Regions from separate parts of the Janthinobacterium lividum genome, predicted to be linked through region 2. Evidence: predicted binding sites of a transcription regulator. Region 2 holds the regulator's gene; the other holds the start of a gene.
The links. The regulator FliA, encoded in region 2, starts transcription of late flagellar genes. The targets are predictions, from matches to a motif close to CTAAAGTTTNNNNNNNNNNNGCCGNTA.

Region 1 (7,927 bases), 1.3 Mb from region 2:
AAGTAATTCTGCGCCGTCACGCCGCTCGAATACAGCGAATACAAGCCTTCGCGGTCGCAATGCCACAGATAGACGGCGTAGCCGGCCAGGCTGGCGCAATTGCCGCTGGCGTTAAGCAACTGCAAATTGATGGTCAATGGCACGCCCGCCGCCATGCCCGTTGCGCCATTGAAACTGGCGCGGATATCGCTGCGCACGACGCCCGACTGGTTCAGCACGTTGATGATGCTGCCGCCACTCGTGTTCGTGCCATCGGCCGGATACGGCCCGCCCGTTTCTTCGGGAATCACCGTGCAGGCGCCCGTGGTCGGTATCGTGACGGTGCCGGCGCTGCCAGCGGCAGCGCTGCTGCTTCCCGTGCTGCTGGCGTCCGACCCGCCGCCGCAGCTCATCAAAGGCAAGGTGGCGGCGCCGGCCAGCAGCCAGCGCAACACTTGCCGCCGCTCAGCTGCCTGTTGCCGCATCATTTCGAGGTCGGATGCCAGGCCGTGATCATGTAATTCCATACATACTCCATTAAGAGCCTATCCCAGTAGATGAATACATCCCCTGCTGGCGCCCCTCAAAAGCGGGGACTGCGTTGTTCGTCGTTGCGTGGCTCGCCACGCGTCCTCCTCACGCCTTGTCCGCGCTCCTGATACGCTGCCAGCAGAAGACGCTCCCTACCGGGATAGGCTCTAAGTGAGGCAAGCCCGCCAAGGCGGGGCTCAGGCTGGCGCACAGGAACAGCGCCTGTGTCGCATGTCGCGAGAGCGCCTGCAAGCTGCTGCCCGGACGCAAGGCATGGATGCGCATGCTGACTCTCCCTGTGATCGCGCGTGCGTTTTACGGGAGGCGCCGGGGGCCGCGCGGAACTTGGCGGCTGTCGTGCCACTGCTGAGCCTGCTGGCGCTGTTCCGGCGTCAGCACGGCCAGCAATTGCTGCTCCAGCCGCGCCTGCTGCAAGCTGATCTTTGCCATGGCTTGCGCTGCCGTATTCGCCAGCGCGCTGGCCTTGGCATCGTCGTAGGCGCTGGATGCGGCCAGCGCGCGCAGCTGCGCATGGGCCTTGTAGGCGATCTTTTCCTGTTCCCGCAGCAAGGGCGCCTGGGCATAGGTGGCGGCGAAGACCTTGTCCTGCTGCGCTTCGCTCAAATCGATGCCGTGCAGGAACGGCGGCAAGCCTGGCGCGCCCGGGCCATGGCCAAAGCCGGGCGGCGGCCCTTCCACGGTGCGCGCTGGCGGGCCGTCCGGTGCAGCTTCTTGCTGGGCCAGCGCCAGCAGCGGCATGCTGCAGGCGGACAGCAGCAACAGGGATACGGCAATACTCAGGTATTTCATCGGGCTTTCCTTTCGTGACGGTCAGCCCTGATTGTCGGCGCCTGGCGTGTAAAGCAACGTTAGGGTCGCGTAAAAGCGTGTAAAGGAAAGGGGCGAAATGTAAGCAGACGTATGTAAAAGCGGGTAAAACCACCGTGAACAGCCCCCTTTGACTGCTATCATCGGGCGATATTCACCCGAAAAAGCACAGGCATGAGCAAGGTTTTGTTAATCGATGACGATGTGGAACTGGTTGGCATGTTCCAGGAATACCTGACGCAGGAAGGTTTTGACGCCCGCGCCGTGCATGACGGCGAAAGCGGCGCGGCCGAAGCACTGACGGGCCTGTACGCCATCGCCATCCTCGACGTCATGATGCCGCGCATGAATGGCCTGGAAACCCTGCGCCGCATCCGCGCAGGCAGCAACCTGCCCATCTTGATGCTGACGGCGCGCGGCGACGATACGGACCGCATCGTGGGGCTGGAGCTGGGCGCCGACGATTATGTGACCAAACCGTGCACGCCGCGCGAGCTGACGGCGCGCATCCGCGCCATCCTGCGCCGTGCGCAAGCGGCGCCGCCCGATACGTCGGGCCTGGCGCCGCTGACCGTGGGCCAGTTGACGATGTGGCCCGAACAGCGCCGCGCCGCCTGGGCCGGCATGCACCTGGAGCTGACGAGCACGGAATTCAACCTGCTGGAAGTGCTGGTGCGCCATGCGGGCAAGCCCGTCAGCAAGAATCAATTGTCCGAACTGGGCCTGGGCCGGCCCATGGCCCGCTTCGACCGCAATATCGACGTGCACCTGAGCAGCCTGCGCCGCAAACTCGGCAGCCTGGCCGACGGCCGCTCCTGCCTGCAAACCGTGTACCGTCTCGGCTATCAGCTGATCAAGGAGTAAGCGTGGGCCGCCTGTTCTGGAAGTTTTTTTTGTGCATCATGCTGGCGCAAGTGACGGCCACCATCGGCATCGGCGGCACCTTCTGGCTGAAAAACCGGGCCGCGCAGCAGGAACGGGCCCTCGACATCGATACCAGCCCGCCCGCGCAAATGATCATCGAGGCCGCCAGCGCCACCCTGGAAGCGGGCGGCAGCCAGGCATTGCGGCAATTCCTGGGCAAGCTCGAACGCATGCGCGTGTTTGCCGTCGATGCCAAAGGGCAAGAATTGATGGGCCGCGCCGTGCATCCCGCCATGCTGGACAAGGCGCGCGCCATGCTGAAACAGGGCCAGGCCCATCCCGTCGTGCGCGAAGCGGCCGGCAGCGATGGCCAGCGCTACCTGCTGTTCCTGCCCTCGTCCGAACGCTTCCGCAATGCCGAGGCGGGCGCCGCGCGCGACACGCTCATCGCCGTCGCCATGAGCGGCCCGCGCGCCATGGGACCCGGTCCGCGGCCCAACGACGCGGGCGCCCCGCCGCCACGCGGCGAGTTCGGCCGCGGCATGCCGCCGCGCATGGACAGCCCCTACCGCACCTTCATTCCCCTGGCCGCCGCCATCGCCGCCAGCCTGCTGTTCGCCTTTTTGCTGGCCTGGTATTTTGCGCGCCCCATCCGCGACTTGCGGCAAGCGTTCGAAGCCGCTTCGCACGGCAACCTGGCACCGCGCTTTCACGCCAGCGGCAAGCGCGGCGATGAATTGACGGACCTGGGACGCGATTTCGACCGCATGACGGGCCGTTTGCGCAGCCTCATGGATAGCCAGACGCGTTTGCTGCATGACGTCTCGCACGAGTTGCGCTCGCCGCTGGCGCGCTTGCAGGCCGCCATCGGCCTGGCGCACCAGCAGCCGGAAAAGATGGCCGCCTCGATGCAGCGCATCGAACGCGAAAGCGAACGCATGGATAAACTGATCGGTGAACTGCTGACCCTGTCACGGCTGGAAGCGGGCGCCGTGCAAGCGGGCGCCGGGCACGCGCACAGCGAAGATGTCGGCATCGCTGACCTCGTGCACGACATCGTGGACGATGCCCGCTATGAAGCCAGGGCGCGCCTGATGGGCATCGACCTGGCGGTCGACGCGGCCATGGCCGACGCCAGCGTCACGGGCCAGCCGGAACTGCTGGCCCGTGCCGTGGAAAACGTGGTGCGCAATGCCGTCAAGCATAGCCCCGATGGTGGCACGGTGGACGTGGAGCTGTCGCGCCTGCATGATGGCAAGCAGGATTGGCTGCGCATCGCCGTGCTGGACCGGGGACCCGGCGTGGCCAGCGCCGACCTGGCCCGCATTTTTGAACCGTTCTTCCGCGCCAGCAATACCCAGCACAGTACGGACGGCCATGGCCTGGGCCTGGCCATCGCCCGGCACGTCATCAACGTCCATGGCGGCAGCATCGGGGCCAGCTTGCGCAGCGGTGGTGGCCTGTGCGTGGAAATGCTGCTGCCCGTCAAAACGCCAGGCTGACCTGTCGGCGAGCCTGGCGTCTTTTATGCGCGGAGAATGCTGTTACGCCTGCGTATCGATGAGTGTGCCCAGGGTGGACGAGGTCGATTTGGCCGGGCTCGTCGCCGTATCGGCGCTGCTGGCCGGCTGAGCATCTTGCTGCGCCGCCTTTTGCGCGGCGGCCGCCTGTAACTGGGCAATTTGCGCCTGCAAGGCCTGGATTTGCTGCGCCAGCTGCTGCTGCAGCTTTTGCGACGCCTCCGTCTGCTCGCCCTTCTGCGACTCCGTCAACTGCTTTTGCGCCGCCGTGATCTGCTTTTGCAGCGCCGCGATCTGCGAACCGCTGCCCGCACTGGCGCTACTGGCTGCGCTGACCGCGCCGCCTGAACCGATTGCCGCTACCATACTGCCTCCTCAGTGTTTCAATACCAAGGTTAACGGCAAGCATGGGCGCGGATGTAGTGCCGCAGGTGTAAAGGCAGGTAAAGGCAGGTAAAGACGGCTGGCGCCCCTCCCTGCACGGCGATCAGGTCTTCGGCAATGTCACGCCAACCTGGCCCTGGTACTTGCCGCCGCGGTCCTTGTACGACGTTTCGCACACTTCATCGGACTCGAAGAACAGCACTTGCGCCACGCCTTCGTTGGCGTAGATTTTCGCCGGCAATGGTGTCGTATTCGAAAATTCCAGCGTCACATAGCCTTCCCATTCCGGTTCGAACGGGGTGACGTTGACGATGATGCCGCAGCGCGCATAGGTGCTCTTGCCCAGGCAAATCGTCAGCACATTGCGGGGAATGCGGAAATACTCAACCGTACGGGCCAGCGCGAACGAATTCGGCGGAATGATGCAATAGCCCTTGCCCGACACATCGACGAAGTTATTCGCGTCGAAATCCTTCGGGTCGACAATGGTCGTGTTGATGTTGGTAAATAACTTGAACTCGTCGGCGCAGCGGATGTCATAGCCATAGCTGGACGTGCCGTAAGAGACGATGCGGTTGCCGTCGCGCTCCTTGACCTGGCCTGGTTCGAACGGCTCGATCATGCCCGTTGTTTCCGCCATGCGGCGTATCCATTTATCGCTTTTAATCGTCATCGCAGGGGTATCTTTCTAGAATATCGGAATGGCTGGGGCCGCACGCTTGCTGCAGGCGCGGCCCGGATGGCAGGATTTTACGCGAAAATCCGCCGTTGTTGGCCCCCATCCCCTGAAAATCCTTGGCGATATTCTATTGCTTCGCCAGCAATGCCGTGATCATCTCGCGCACCACTTGCGCCGTCAGTTCCGGGTTTTCCATGGGAAACAGATGCCCGCCCGGCACCTGGCGGAAAAACTTGCCGACCAGCTTGCGCGTGGCCTTCAAGCCCGCTTGCCGGCATTCCACCGATTCCGTGCCACCGATAAAACCGATGGGAACAGGAAAACCGTCCTTGACGAGACCGCCGATGTGGTGCGGCAGGCTGCGGTAGACCTGCGTTTCCACTTCGCGCGTAAAGCGCAGCTGCACCCCTTCCGGATGGGGAACCAGGCCGCTGTCGATGTAGTCGCGCAACACGTGCGGCGCCCAGATGGCGAACATGTCCTTGGCCGCGAAGTGTTCATACGCGGCTTGCGCATCCGGCCACAGCTTGCGCCGCCGGGCGGAAAAACGTGACGGCGAGAACCGCTCGCCCAGCGCCGTGTTGCGCGCCAGCCGCACCAGCAAGGCGCGCCAGCCCGCCACCACGGGCGAATCGAGCAAGACCACGCAGCGCACCAGGTCGGGCCGCTGCTTGGCCACCATCACACTGAGCATGCCGCCCAGCGAATGGCCGACGAGGATCACGGGCGCGCTGTAGCGGCGCTCCAGCTCATCGATATACTCGCGCACCAGCTCGGGCCAGCCCGTGCTCACGGGGTAAGCTGGGTCGTGCGCATGCATGTCGAGCGCCTGCACGGTGTAGTGCTGGCCCAGCAAGCCGAACAGCTTGCGGTAGGTGCCGGCAGGATAACTGTTGGCGTGGGCAAAGTGCAGTTGCGGGAGGGTCATCGTGGGTCGGTGCCGGTGAATGCGATAGACAATTGTAATGGCATGCCGGCAAGACGTATCAGAGGAAGGACTCTAATTGCCGGGGCGCATGGGCCATGCCGGGCACGAACGCCGCCAGCACTTCGCCCAGCTCCGCGTTTGAATCCACGACGCAAAAAGCATCGTCGAACGCGTGATGACGGTTCATGGGATTGCGCACGATGATGCATTCCAGTCCGGCCGCGTTGGCGGCGCGCAAGCCGCGCGGCGAGTCTTCGACGGCCACGCAGTCGGCGGCGGCCAGGCCCAGGCGCTGCAAGCCCAGCTGGTAGCCGTCGGGCGCCGGTTTGCTTTCGCCATACATTTCCCGCGTCAGCACGAAGTCGAAGTGGCCGAGCAAGCCCGTGGCAGCATGGCTGATGTCAAAGTGCTGCGCATACGCGCTGGTGACGACGCCCATCGCCACGTGCGGGCGCAGCGCCGCCAGCACTGGCCCGATGCCGGGCATGGCCAGCTGGCGCGCCTGGCGCAGGCGTTGCGCGAACAGCACGGTGCGCTCGGCCCGCAGGCGCTCAACCAGCTCGATGGCGTGGCCCTGCCCCAGCAGCACATGCCAGGCGCCGTAGTTATTATCCAGGAACCAGTCAAAGAATTGCTTCGGCGTCAGGTCTATGCCATAAGGCAAAAGCAAGTCGCGGTTGCTTTCGTAAAACAGCTGCTCGGTGTTGACCAGCACGCCATCGTTGTCCCACAGCACGCCCTGGATGGTTTTCATGGCTTATTGTCGTTCAAAAACTTACTTGAAGAAAATGTCGTAAGACAACTTGACGATCAGCAGCACCAGCAACACGAGGAAGAGGATGCGCACGAAGGCGGCGCCGCGGCGCACGGCGATCCAGGTGCCCGTCAGCGCGCCCAGGATATTGCACACAGCCATCGGTGCGGCCACGGCGTACACCACGTGGCCGGCAGGGATGAAGAAGGCCAGCGCGGCCACGTTGGTGGCGATATTCACCAGTTTCGAGCAGGCCGAGGCGAGGATGAAATCGAAGCCGAAGACGCGGATAAACAGGAAAATCAGGAAGCTGCCCGTGCCCGGCCCGAACAGGCCGTCATAAAAGCCGATGGCGCCGCCGATGACGATGGCGAGGATACGTTCGCGCGATCCGATGGGGCGCGCTTCGCGCGTCGTGCCGAAATCCTTCTTGATGAAGGTGTAGATGGCCATGATGATGATCAATACCAGCACCATGGGGCGCACCACCTGTTGCGGCACGTAGGACACGGCGGCCGCGCCGATGAAGGACATGACGAAGGCGCTGGCCACGGCCGGCAACACCAGCAGCCACGGGATGTGCACCTTGCCGACAAACGAGCGGGCGGCAAACGTGGTGCCGCAGGCGGACGCCAGCTTGTTCGTGCCCAGCAAGGAGGTCGAGGCCATGTTCGGCATCAGGTTGAACAGGGCCGGCAGCTGTATCAGCCCGCCCCCGCCCACGGCGGCATCGATCAGGCCGGCAAAGAAGGCAAATAAACACAGCAGCGAGATGGTCAGCATGATAGGCAGTAAGGAATGGGCGACAGCGGCAGTATAGGCGCCGTGGATTTTTCCGGATGCAACTTCATATTGCGGAAAACGCAATCAGGCGTAACGCTTGACGGAATGCGCCCCATGCGGTTTACTGGCCTCTTTTGCCAGGAGCCGCGCGATGTCGATGAAACTGATGTGGGAGATCCGCGCCTTTTGCACCGTCGTGGAAAAGCGCAGCTTCATCCACGCGGCGCGCATGCTGGGACGCTCGCCGTCGGCCGTCACGCGCGCCATCCAGTTCCTCGAAGACGCCATCGGCGCCGAGCTGATCCTGCGCACGCAAAAGCAGTTCACCCTGACGACGGCCGGCGAAACGTATTACGCGTCGGCCAAGCACTTGCTGGAAACGCAAGCCGAGGCGGAAGACCAATTGGCGGAATTGAGCAATTCGCCGCAAGGCTGGGTGCGCCTCTCGGCACCGGAAATCCTGTCGCTGGGGTTCTTGCCGAAAGTGGTGGCGCAATTTTCGCGCGACTACCCGAATGTGTCGGTGGACATCCATTTCTCGGACAAATCGATCGACCCCATCCAGGAAAAGCTGGACTTTGCCATCCGCGGCGCGTTTCCCCAATCCAGCGAGCTGATCGGCTATCCCCTGTGGAATTACCGCCGCTACATGTATGCCTCGCCCGACTATATCGAGC
Region 2 (7,927 bases):
GCGGCAAGGATGGTGTCGACATGGTCGCCCTGCACCTCGATCACGCCATCCTTGACCGTGCCGCCCGAGCCGCACTGCGTGCGCAACTGCTTGCCCAGCAGGGCCAGCGCGATGGCGTCCAGCGGCAAACCCTTGATCACGGTGACGCTCTTGCCGCCACGGCCCTTGGTCTGGCGCGAGACGCGCACCACGCCATCGCCCGCGGGCGCCGCCTTGGCTTGCGCCTTGCATGCGCATTGCGCCAGCGGCTGGCGGCAGGCGGGACACATGCGGCCCGTTTCGGTGGAATAGACGAGACCGCCCAGGGAGCTGCTTTTCATGAGGGAACGATAAAAGAGGAAGAAAGCGCGATTGTACCAAGCGGCAGCCCGCAATTGACGAGCGTCAGTTGGCTGGCGCAGGCGCCACCGGCGCCGTCGGCACTTCCGTCACCGTTTCGGGGATGCCCGACAAAATCGTCACGGCGACCCGGCGGTTGCGCGCGCGCCCTTCCGCCGTTTCGTTCGGCGCCACGGGGATGTTGTCGGCGTGGCCGACGGCCGTCAGGCGCGACGCCTTGACGCCGCTGGCGATGAACAGGCGTACCACGGCGCTGGCGCGCGCGGCCGACAATTCCCAGTTCGAGGCAAAGTTGGAATTACTGATCGGCTGGACGTCCGTATGCCCTTCCACCTGCACGTCGTGCGTATCGTCCTTGAGCAGTACGGCGACGGCGCGCAGGGCCTGGTCCGATTCCACCGTCAGGCGCGCCGCGCCCGGGTCGAACAGCACGCTGGCATTGATTTCCACGCTCACGCCGCGGCTCGTCTGCGTGACCCGCACCTTGCCTTCCTTCACCAGCGGCGCCAGGGTGGAAGTCAGGTCCTGCGCCAGGCGCGTCATGTGTTCGCGCTCGCGGCGGATGGCTTCCGTGCGGCGTTTCAGGGCCGGGTTCGGCAGCGGAATGGCTTGCGGCGCTTCCATGAGGATGGGCGGCGCGCCCTTTTCCAGGCTGAAGGCCTGGCCGATGGCATTCTGGAAGACGCGGTATTTGCCTTCGTTGACTTGCGAAATCGCGTACATGACAACGAAGAACGCGAACAGCAGGGTGATGAAGTCGGCATACGAGATCAGCCAGCGGTCCTGGTTGTCCGGTTCCTCGTCATACTTCCTGCGCGCGCGCCGCATCATGGTCAGTGCTCGCTCAGTGCTCGTGAAGCAGGCTGGCGACGCGCTCTTCGATGATGCGCGTATGGTCGCCCGTGGCGATGTCGTACAGCACGGCGGCCGTGATTTCGTACTGCAGCACGCGGCGCGAAACGATGGCCTTGAGTTTATTCGCCACCGGCAGGAACAGCAGGTTGGCCAGGCCGACGCCATAGATGGTCGAGACAAACGCCACGGCGATGCCGCCGCCCAGCTTGCTCGGATCGGTGAGGTTTTCCATCACGTGGATCAGGCCCAGCACGGCGCCCAGGATACCGATGGTAGGCGAATACCCGGCCGCCGATTCCCACACCTTGACGGCCTGGCGTTCGGCCATTTCATAGGCGGAGATTTCCACGTCGAGCAGCTGGCGCAGCTTGTCGGGCGCGATGCCGTCGACGATCATCCTCAAGCCTTTGGCGTTGAAGCGGTCGGCCGTGTTTTCCATCAGGCGCTCGAGCGCCAGCGGGCCGTCGCGCCGCGCCGTCAGGCTCCACTGCCCGATGTCGCGCGCCAGCGCGGCACGCGTGTCGGCCGGTGGCAGGAAGACCCAGCGCAGCATTTCCAGGCCGCGCACGAAGGTGCGCAGCCGCGTTTGCAGCAGCACGGCGCCGAAGGTGCCGATGACAACGATGGCAAAGGCGGCCGGTTGCAGCAGGGAGGCCATCTTGCCGCCTTCCAGTGCCTGGCCGACCAAAAGGCCCGCCAGCGCCAGCGCCAGCCCGATTACGCTGGACCAGTCCACGCCTGCTCCCTCAAGGTTGCGCGCAGGCGCGCGACGGCCTGGGTATGCAGCTGCGAGACGCGCGATTCCGACACGCCCATCACCGCGCCGATCTCCTTCAGGTTCAGCTCTTCTTCGTAATACAGGCCCATGAGTATTTTCTCGCGTGGTGGCAGCGCGTCGATGGCATCGATCACGGATTGCCGGAAATCGGTATCGAGCAGGGAACGCAAGGGGTCGCTGTCCTCGTCCACGCAGTGGCGGTCGAGAAAGCTGTCATTGCCGTCCGGGTCATGAAAGTCTTCGTAGTACACGAGCTGGTGGCCGCCGCCGTCGCCCAGCATTTCCTGGTAGTCGGCCAGCGACATCTTGAGCAGCTTCGCCACTTCCGACTCCGTCGGCGGATGGCCGAGGCGCTGCTGCAAGGTGCTCATCGCCTCTTCGATCTTGCGCATGTTCTGGCGCATGCTGCGCGGCAACCAGTCGCTGGTGCGCAATTCGTCGAGCATGGCGCCGCGGATGCGCAGCACGGCATACGTCTCGAACTGCGCGCCATGTGTCTCTTCATAGCGGCTAATGGCATCGAGCAGGCCTATCATGCCGGCCTGGATCAGGTCATCGACCTCGACCGAAGGCGGCAATTTCGCCTTCATATGGTGCGCCAGACGCTTCACCAGCGGAATGTGCTCCGTCAGCAAATAGTCCTTGTTCGATTTCCCTTTGACCGTGTACATAGGCTGCTTATTGTTTTCTCATCTTATCTGGTGCTACGGTTCGATTCAGGCGCTGAACTGGTGCGGGCTCCCCGTCTGGTACAAGGTGCCGCCAAGCACCGGTGCCGCCGAACGGGCCAGCCGCTCGGCCAGTCCGCGAAACGCCACCGACGCGCCCGCCAGCGGAAACGCATCGACCACGCTGCGGCCCAGCCGCGCCGCGCGGTGCAGATACTCGTCGGCAGGCACCGAACCCATCGAGGTCAGCTTCACGGCCAGGTAGCGGCTCGCCGCCTGCGCCATATTATCGTATACCACTTTTGCCTCGGATTCGGAAGCGCCGGTGACGAGAATGCCGAACGGACGGCGTCCCAGTTCCTGGCTCAGGCGCTTGATCAGGCAGTACGCCGCCTTGATCGAGGTAGCGCTGGTCGAGACTTGCACGACGATATCGGACGACGCCATCAGCGGCACGGGGAAGCAATCGCCCTCGTCTGCCACGACGCCGTCGACCAGCACGATGCCGCTCTGGCGCGCCAGCACCTCGAACGTCTTGCCCAGGCGGCGCAGTTCGTCCTCGCCCGCATAGTCCATGCTGTCCATCAAATGGTTGCGCGCACCCAGGCTGGCCACGCCAAAGCCTTGCGGCACCTGGTGGATGACCTGGTTCAAACCGCACTGCTGGCGCGCCACGTCGCGCAGGCTGGCGCCGTGCGCCAGGCCCAGGCGCGCCGCCACGCCATCGCTGCCGCCGCTGGCGTCGAGCAGCAGCACGTCATTGCCGCCGTAGACGAGCGACGCGCCCAGATTGACCAGCATGGCGCCCTTGTCGTCCTGCGGCGTGGCCGAGAGGAACGTCATGACGCGCGGCTGCGGGCCGGCCAGCATGCGGCGCAAGCCTTCGGCCTGGTCGAAATCGAAATTAGCCAAGGTGCACCCCGCGCGCTTCATTATTGCGGGCGGCCGCCTGCGCCATCAGGAGCGGCAGTTCGGCATCGGAAAACTGCGTCGCCGCCGCATCGCGCTTGAGCTTGAAGGCGCGGTCGATCAGGTAGCCGCGGTCGGCCAGGTACAGGTCTTCCGGCACGCGCTGGCCATTCGACACATAAAACAGGTTCAGCTTCTGGCGGATCACCACGTCGAGCACGTTGCCGATCGAGGCCGCTTCATCGAGCTTGGTCATGATGCAGCCGGCCAGGCCGCTGCCCTGGTAGGCGCGCACCACTTCGTTGAGGGTTTCCTGGGTCGCCGTGGAATTCAGGCACAGCAGGCGTTTCACATCGGCGCCGGCGCCCGACAGCATGGCCACCTGCTCCGTGACCATCTGGTCGCGCTGGCTCACGCCGACCGTATCGATCAGCACCGTGTGCTTGTTCTTCAATTCCTTCAGGGCGATGCGCAAGTCCGCCTCGTCCTTCACGGAATGCACCATCACGCCGAGGATCTTGCCGTAGATGCGCAGCTGTTCGTGCGCGCCGATACGGTAGGCATCGGTGGTGATCAGGGCCAGCTTTTCCGGGCCGTGGCGCATCACGCAGCGGGCCGCCAGCTTGGCCGTGCTGGTGGTCTTGCCGACGCCGGTCGGGCCCACGAGGGCAAACACGCCGCCCTGCTCCAGCATGGCGTCTTCATTGGCCACCGTATTCAGGTTGCGGCTGAGGACGGTCTTGATCCAGCGCATGCTTTGCGCGCCATCGAGGCCGGCCGGCAGCTTGTCGATCAGGTAGCGCGCCAGGCTGGCCGAGAAGCCGGCGGCCAGCATTTCGCGCAGCACGACGGCTTTTTGCGGCTCGCGCTGCTGCGTCGACCCCCACGAGATTTCCGCCAGCTGGGTTTCCATCATGCCGCGCATGGCGCGGATTTCATTCATCATGCCGCTCATCTCGGCGGCGGCGTTCTCTTTGACGTGCGCCAGCGCGCTGGCCATCATCTGCTGCATGCGGGCCATGTCCACTGGCTCGGAGGCAGCCTGGCGCGGTGCGGCGGGACGTGGCGCAGCCGGGCGCTGGGCCGGGGCGGCCGGACGCTGCGGCGTGGCGAACTGGGTCTGCAACTGGGGACGGGGCTGGGCCATTTCGGAGGCGGCCGGCGGCGACGCCAGCGAAGCGGCATCGTCATTGGCCAGCGCGAGGATTTCCACCACGCCATCGGCCTGGCGGTTCGACAGGATCACGGCATCGGGGCCCAGCGCTTCACGCACCTTGCGCAGCGCATCGCGCGACGAGGCGCCCGTAAATTTCTTCACATTCATGACCGGCCTCCCACGGCGGGGGTGGCGCAATATTGGCTGAACTGTGTGACCATCATCGACTCCTGTTGCTTGAGTGCTGTCTTCCACATGGACACAGATCACCCGGACAGTTTCCATTATTAGCGATGCTTGCAGGAAACGATCGAAGGAACAGGACGGGAAAGTACCCGTTATTCAGTTTGCCGAGAGGAAATTGATGTTTATTTGACCAAAGGCAAGGGCCGGGGTCAGACCCGGCGGGTCAGACCCGGTACTAATGCTGTCAACTACTGCGCCCCCACCAGCGCCGTGACGCGGATGGTCTTGGTTTCCGGCACTTCCGCATGCGACAGCACTTTAAGCTGCGGCAAGGCGCGGCGCAGGAAGCGCGACAGCAAGGCGCGCAGCGGCGCCGGCACCAAGAGCACTGGCGTCAGGCCCAGCGCTTCCTGCTGCTGCGCAGCCAGGCCCGCCTGGTGCGCGATGGTGTCGGCCAGGCCCGGCTCGATGCCGGCGCCGTCGCCGCCATTGCCCATGGCTTGCATCAGCAGCCGCTCCAGGCGGCTGTCGAGGGTCATCACGGACAGTTCGGCCGAGCCGGGGAACAGTTGCTGCACGATGGCGCGGCCCAGGGCCACGCGCACCAGCGCCGTCAGGTCGTTCGGGTCTTGCGTGCTGACCGTATGCTCGGCCAGGGTTTCGATGATGGTGCGCATGTCGCGGATGTGCACGCCCTCGGCCAGCAGGTTCTGCAGCACCTTCTGCAAGGTCGACAGGGACAGCATCTTCGGCACCAGGTCTTCCACCAGGCGCGGCGACTCCTTGCCCAGGTGGTCGAGCAGCGATTGCACTTCCGCGCGGCCCAGCAGCTCGGAAGCGTGCGAAGTGATCAGGTGGTTCAGGTGCGTGGCCACCACGGTGCCTGCATCGACCACCGTGTAGCCCATCGATTGGGCCTGGTCGCGCAAGCTCGCGTCGATCCAGGTGGCGGGCAAGCCGAAAGCGGGGTCGTTCGTGGCCAGGCCCGGCAAGGTGCCGCTGGCCATGCCGGGATTAATCGCGAGGAACTGGCCGTTGAACGCTTCGCCCACGCCCACTTCCACGCCCTTGAGGGTGATGCGATAGGCGGACGGCTTGAGTTCCAGGTTATCGCGGATATGTACGGGCGGCGCCAGGAAACCCACTTCCTGGGCAAATTTCTTGCGGATGCCCTTGATGCGCTTGAGCAATTCGCCACCCTGCGTCTTGTCGACCAGGGGAATCAAACGGTAGCCCACTTCCAGGCCCAGGGTATCGACGGGCATGATGTCTTGCCAGCTGGCTTCTTCCTGCTCGGGCGCCACGGTCGCTTGCGGCACTTCGGCCGGTTTTTCGGCCGCCTCTTTTTCCTGCATGCGTTTCTTGCTGATCAGAAAGGCGGCACCGGCCAGCAGCGAGGCCAGCAACAGGAAGACCATGTTCGGCATGCCGGGAATGAGGCCCATGCCGCCGATGATGGCGGCGGTAATATACAGTACTTGCGGTTTCGCAAACAGCTGCCCCACCAGCTGGGTGCCGATGTCCTGTTCGCTGGCCACGCGCGAAACGACGATACCAGCCGCCGTGGAAATGATCAGCGAAGGAATCTGCGCCACCAGGCCGTCACCGATGGCCAGCAAGGTGTAGTTCTTGAGCGCGTCGGCAAAGCCCATGTCGTGCTGCAACAAGCCCACCAGCAAGCCGCCGACGATATTGATGACGGTAACCATGATGCCGGCGATGGCGTCGCCGCGCACGTATTTGCTGGCGCCATCCATGGCGCCATAGAATTCCGCTTCCTGCGCCACTTCCGTGCGGCGGCGGCGCGCTTCGTCTTCACCGACCAGGCCGGCATTCAGGTCGGCATCGATGGCCATCTGCTTGCCAGGCATGGCGTCCAGCGCGAAGCGGGCGCCCACCTCGGCGATACGGCCCGCGCCCTTGGTCACCACGGTAAAGTTGATGATCGTCAAAATGATGAACACGACGATACCGACCGTGTAGTTGCCGCCGATCAGGAAGTGACCGAACGCCTCAATCACTTTACCGGCCGCGTCGGCGCCCGTATGGCCCTCCGTCAGCACCACGCGCGTGGACGCCACGTTCAGCGACAGGCGCAGCATGGTCGACACGAGCAGGATGGTCGGGAAGGCCATGAAGTCGAGCGGCTTGACCGTGTACAGCGCCGTCAGCAGCACGATGATCGACAGCGCGATATTGAAACTGAAGAAGATGTCGAGGATAAAGGCAGGCAGCGGCAGCACCATCATCGCCAGCAGCATGATGATGATGACCGGCGCGGCGATGCCCTTGCTGGCGTTGCCGCCCATTCCACTGAGCCAGGCTGGCATTCTCAGGCCGTTCATGGTGTACTTCCTTTATTATTGTCTGCCGCGCCTGCTGCGGGCGGTGTCTGCGATGCGGGGTTCTGCGGGTCAAGCTCGGGCGGCACGTCGAGCTTCTTCGGCTTGTCGGGACGCTCGCCCTGACCCTTGCCATAGCTGCGCAGCTGGAACACGTAAGCCAGCACTTCGGCCACGGCGCCATACAGCGCCTCGGGGATCTCGTCGCCGATATCCGTGTGCTTGTACAGCGCGCGCGCCAGGGCCGGCGCTTCCAGGATGGCAACCTTGTGTTCGCCGGCCAGTTCGCGGATCTTCGCCGCCACCTCGTCGATGCCCTTGGCCACCACCTGCGGCGCGCCGCGCGAATTCTCGCCATACTTCAAGGCCACCGCGTAGTGGGTAGGATTGGTCACCACCACGTCGGCCGTCGGCACATCGGCCATCATGCGGCGGCGCGACATTTCATGCTGCATCTGGCGTATCTTCGCCTTGATCTGCGGATTGCCGTCCGACTCTTTCGACTCTTGCTTGACTTCCTGCAAGGACATTTTCATCTTGTTGGCGTAGTGCCACATCTGGTACGGACCGTCGATGGCGGCAATCAAGCCCAGCGCGCCGACGATCAGCAAAAAGGCCGTGATCAGCAAGCTGATCAGATGAGCCGATCCGGCGCGCAAGGATTCCACCGACAAGCCCAGCACGGCGTCCTTTT

Region 1: a site for FliA is predicted at 4,119-4,145, ahead of U0004_RS17965 (FlxA-like family protein). Genes of this name have one in related genera too.

The regions. Positions count from the first base shown of each region.
Region 1 is NZ_CP139976.1:3,961,400-3,969,326, forward strand. It holds gene U0004_RS17945 (dioxygenase family protein) at 1-506, opposite strand, end outside; gene U0004_RS17950 (Spy/CpxP family protein refolding chaperone) at 826-1,320, opposite strand; gene U0004_RS17955 (response regulator transcription factor) at 1,513-2,202, shown strand; gene U0004_RS17960 (HAMP domain-containing sensor histidine kinase) at 2,205-3,704, shown strand; gene U0004_RS17965 (FlxA-like family protein) at 3,747-4,088, opposite strand; gene dcd (dCTP deaminase) at 4,210-4,779, opposite strand; gene U0004_RS17975 (alpha/beta fold hydrolase) at 4,913-5,713, opposite strand; gene U0004_RS17980 (HAD family hydrolase) at 5,772-6,467, opposite strand; gene U0004_RS17985 (sulfite exporter TauE/SafE family protein) at 6,489-7,250, opposite strand; gene U0004_RS17990 (LysR family transcriptional regulator) at 7,402-7,927, shown strand, end outside.
Region 2 is NZ_CP139976.1:5,268,081-5,276,007, forward strand. It holds gene U0004_RS23785 (translation initiation factor Sui1) at 1-320, opposite strand, end outside; gene motD (flagellar motor protein MotD) at 385-1,167, opposite strand; gene U0004_RS23795 (flagellar motor protein) at 1,184-1,930, opposite strand; gene U0004_RS23800 (RNA polymerase sigma factor FliA) at 1,912-2,643, opposite strand; gene U0004_RS23805 (MinD/ParA family ATP-binding protein) at 2,689-3,552, opposite strand; gene flhF (flagellar biosynthesis protein FlhF) at 3,545-4,873, opposite strand; gene flhA (flagellar biosynthesis protein FlhA) at 5,140-7,236, opposite strand; gene flhB (flagellar biosynthesis protein FlhB) at 7,233-7,927, opposite strand, start outside.